DNA from 2 places in the Rhizobium sp. M1 genome. Region 1 is predicted to be linked to the other one. Evidence: predicted binding sites of a transcription regulator. Region 1 holds the regulator's gene; the other holds the start of a gene.

Region 1 (2,201 bases):
AAAGCCCCATGGCATCGACACATATTTATACTGCCTATGATGATGATCTGAAGTTCCTCTCCAGGCGGATTTCCGAAATGGGCGGCCTGGCCGAGCAGATGGTCGCCGAATCCGTTCGCGCGCTGGTCAACGGCGATACCGCGCTGGCGCAGAAGGTCATTTCCGACGACGTGATCCTCGATCACACCGAACGCGAAATCGGCGACAAGGCGATCGTCACCATCGCCCGCCGTCAGCCGATGGCCTCGGACCTGCGCGAAATCATGGGTTCGATCCGCATCGCCGCCGATCTCGAACGCGTCGGCGACCTCGGCAAGAACACCGCCAAGCGCGTCATCGCCGTGCAGAGCACCGGCGTTCCGCGCAAGCTCGCCCGCGGTCTCGAGCACCTGTCCGAGCTGGCGCTCGTCCAGCTCAAGGAAGTGCTCGACGTCTATACGACGCGCGCCGCCGACAAGGCGACCGCCATCCGCGAGCGCGACAACGAGATCGACGCGATGTACACGTCGCTGTTCCGCGAACTCCTGACCTATATGATGGAAGATCCGCGCAACATCACGAGCTGCACGCATCTTCTTTTCTGCGCCAAGAACATCGAGCGCATCGGCGATCACGCCACCAATATCGCCGAGACGATCTACTACATGGCAACCGGCGCCCAGCCGGAAGGCGACCGTCCGAAGGACGACAGCGCCAACACCGTCGGTGCCGCCACGGAATAACCGTGCCGGGCCAGCCCATTGCGTGCGCGCCCGCCCGGGCGCGCAAAGAGGTCGCAGCCAATTTCTGATTTTGCGCGGGATCCCTTGCTTAAATCGCCCCCGGTTTAAGGATCGTGCGTGAGGAGACGGACACGCATGATCCCGAGAGTTGCAGTTGTTGAAGACGAAGAGGCCCTCAGCGTGCTTCTCCGTTATAATCTCGAAGCGGAAGGCTTCGAAGTCGATACCATCCTGCGCGGCGACGAGGCCGAAATCAGGCTTCAGGAGCGAACGCCGGATCTTCTTATCCTCGACTGGATGCTGCCCGGCGTCTCCGGCATCGAACTCTGCCGGCGCCTGCGCATGCGGCCGGAAACCGAACGGCTGCCGATCATCATGCTGACGGCGCGCGGCGAGGAGAGCGAACGTGTCCGCGGGCTGTCCACCGGTGCCGACGATTACGTCGTCAAGCCGTTCTCGACCCCCGAACTCGTTGCCCGCGTCAAGGCCATGCTGCGCCGCGCCCGCCCGGAAGTGCTGTCGTCAGTGCTCAAATGCGGTGATATCGAGCTCGATCGCGAAACCCACCGCGTCCATCGCAAGAGCCGCGAAGTCCGCCTCGGCCCGACCGAATTCCGCCTTCTGGAATTCCTGATGTCGTCGCCGGGCCGCGTCTTCTCCCGCTCGCAGCTGCTCGACGGCGTCTGGGGCCACGATATCTATGTCGACGAACGCACCGTCGACGTCCATGTCGGCCGCCTGCGCAAGGCGCTGAACTTCTCCAACATGCAGGACGTCATCCGCACCGTCCGCGGCGCCGGTTATTCGATGGAAGCCTGAGGGGTTTCTGACAAAGTCGAGCAAGCTCCGCCCCTCACCCTAGCCCTCTCCCCGTAAACGGGGCGAGGGGACGTGCCCTGCGAGAGGTGGGTAAGGACCGAGAGGTTGCGGCATATCCCCTTCGCCCCGCGCGCGGGGAGAAGGTGCCGGCAGGCGGATGAGGGGCAGTCACACGCAACACACTCACACAAAAAAACGGGCCTTCCAGCCCGTTTTCGCATTTCCAGCAATGGTTTGCCCGCTCAGCTGACCCGCGCTGCCGCCCGGCGGCGCTCGTTGACCGGCTGATAGGCAAGCTTCTGATGATAGCTGCAATAGGGCGAATTGTCCGGGGATTCGCAGCCGCAGAAGTGGAAGTCGTCCTTCAGCGGATCGCCGACCGGCCATTTGCAGGTGCGTTCGGTCAGTTCCGTCAGGCCGAGGCGGCGGGAAATCGGCACGACCACGTTGCCCTTCGGAACATATTCCATTTCCTCGACGGCATCGATCTCGATCTCTTCCTTCAGCATCGTTGCGCCCTGCTGGCGGGTCACGGTGCGGGTGGTGATCCGGGAGGCGTAGTTCGGCGCGCGCGGCGCCGATGTCTGGCGCTTCGGCGTGCGCGCCGCGGCGGCTGTGCCGCCGGCCTTGGCGCGGCCCGGCAGGCTCAGTCGGTGCACC
Region 2 (2,201 bases), on a different contig from region 1:
CGCGCCAATCTGATCTGGGTTCACGTCTGTCATGGAAAAAGCCGATAGTCCTGCGCCGGCGTCCGGTCAATCTTCTTGCGACCTGCTGATCGTTGGCGGCGGCATCATGGGCCTCTGGGCGGCCGTCCATGCCGAGCGGCGCGGGATCAGCACCCTTCTTGCCGATGCCGGCAGGCTGGGCAGAGGTGCGAGCGGCGGCCTGCTCGGGGCGCTGATGCCGCATATGCCGGACCGCTGGTCTGAGAAGAAGCAGTTCCAGTTCGATGCGCTGGTCTCACTCGAAGCCGAAATCGCGGCGCTCGAAGCGGCAACCGGGCTTTCCGCCGGCTATAACAGGTCCGGACGGCTGATCCCGCTGCCGAAACCGCATCTCAACCGTATAGCCCGCGGCCATTCCGAGGACGCCGAGCGCCACTGGCGGGCAGGCGAGCGCCGGTTCCACTGGCATGTGCTCGACAGGCCCGATGTAGACGGCTGGGTCGAGGCCTCTGCCGGCGAGAGCGGCTTTGTGCATGATACGCTTGCCGGCCGCGTCGCCCCCCGCTCGCTGATCTCAGTGCTGATCGCCTTCCTGCAGCAAGCAAAACATGTGCGCATCATGGAAAACGCCGATGTTGCCGATCTCGATCCGGACCGAGGCACGGCCGCGATAGGCAGCAAAACCGTCACCTTCGGCCGCTGCATCCTGGCCGCCGGCCATCGGTCTTTTCCCCTGCTGCAGGATCTGACGCCGGGGCTGAAACAGCCGCTCGGCCAGCCGGTCAAGGGGCAGGCGGCGCTATTGAAGGCGGCGATCGATCCGGCGCTGCCGACGATCTTCCTCGACGGTCTCTATGTCGTCGCGCATGAGGGCGGGCATGCGGCGATCGGCAGTACCAGCGAGAACCGCTTCGACGATCCCGTTTCCACCGATGCCCAGCTCGACGCGCTGATCGAGGCGGCGCGCGCCATCGTTCCGATCCTTCGCGACGCGCCGATCGTCGAACGCTGGGCGGGGCTTCGCCCGAAGGCCATCGACCGCGATCCGATGATCGGCCGCCATCCCGACCACCCGCGGCTCATCGCATTGACTGGCGGTTTCAAGGTCAGCTTCGGCCTCGCCCACCGGCTGGCGGAGGCGGCAGTTTGTATCGCAGGCGATACAGATTGCGAATTTTTCCTGCCGGAAAGCTTTGCGATTTCAAGCCATATCGCTGTGGCTTCACGTTAAACGTGAATTAGGTACAGCTGTGTTTCGTTATTCTGTCATGCAAATCACCTATCTGCTTGAGCATCGGCAGCGCCCAATTTCAGCGGCGCTCACTTCCTTGATGGAGGAAATTGCATGCGCTATGCCATTTGCTTCACGCCTCCGGCGAGCGACCCGTTGTCGCTCGTGGCCGCCAATTGGCTCGGTCGAAACGTATTTTCCGGCGATATGCTGGGGCCTCCGGCCGTCCGCGGCCTCGGCATTCACGAGATCGCCTTCCATACCGCCGTGCCGCGGCGCTATGGTTTCCACGGCGTTCTGAAGGCGCCGTTCCATCTGTCCGGCGATATGTCCGAATCGCAACTCCTGCGCGATCTCATGCGTTTTGCCGGGACATTCGCTCCCTTCCAGATTTCACGTCTCGAAATTGCCCGGCTCGGCAGTTTCTACAGCCTGATGCCGAGCGCTCCTTGTGAGCAGATCCAGTATCTGGCTTCGGCGATCGTCCAGGAGTTCGATCGCTACCGCGCGCCGCTGAGCGAAGCCGACATCGAGCGCAGCGATCCGGATGGACTGTCGGCTGCGCAGTTCGCCAATCTGCATCGTTGGGGCAATCCTTATGTCATGGACGAGTTCCGCTTCCATATGCCGGTGACAGGCTCCATCAATGCGATCGACATGCCCCGCATCGAACCGGCGCTGCGAACGATCTTCGAGCCCGTCCTGAAGGAGCCGGTGATGGTTTCGAACGTGGCATTGATGATCGAAGAGGGTTCCGGCGGTCCCTTCCGCGTCCATTCGCTGCATCCCATGGGCAAGGTCAGCGCGCGCAGGATCGCCTGAGTAGCGTTAAGCTAAGTGATTGTGCCGAAAGGATAAATTCTGCCACGCGGTTTCCGTCTCGACATTCCGGCTGCGGATGATACCGTTCCCCGTCTTTTCAGAAGGTGATTTGATGGTGTCTGAGACTTATCCGCGCAATCTCGTCGGCTACGGGCGTCAGACGCCCGAT

Evidence for each region. The regulator PhoB, encoded in region 1, activates phosphate uptake and scavenging genes when phosphate is short. The targets are predictions, from matches to a motif close to TGTCATNNANCTGTCAT.
Region 2: a site for PhoB is predicted at 1,233-1,249, ahead of CO655_RS14445 (DUF1045 domain-containing protein). Genes of this name have one in related genera too.

Annotation. Positions count from the first base shown of each region.
Region 1 is NZ_NWSW01000061.1:5,192-7,392, forward strand. It holds gene phoU (phosphate signaling complex protein PhoU) at 9-722, shown strand; gene phoB (phosphate regulon transcriptional regulator PhoB) at 858-1,541, shown strand; gene CO655_RS31620 (GcrA family cell cycle regulator) at 1,784-2,201, opposite strand, start outside.
Region 2 is NZ_NWSW01000013.1:123,700-125,900, forward strand. It holds gene mnmD (tRNA (5-methylaminomethyl-2-thiouridine)(34)-methyltransferase MnmD) at 1-33, opposite strand, end outside; gene CO655_RS14440 (FAD-binding oxidoreductase) at 32-1,210, shown strand; gene CO655_RS14445 (DUF1045 domain-containing protein) at 1,325-2,032, shown strand; gene puuE (allantoinase PuuE) at 2,145-2,201, shown strand, end outside.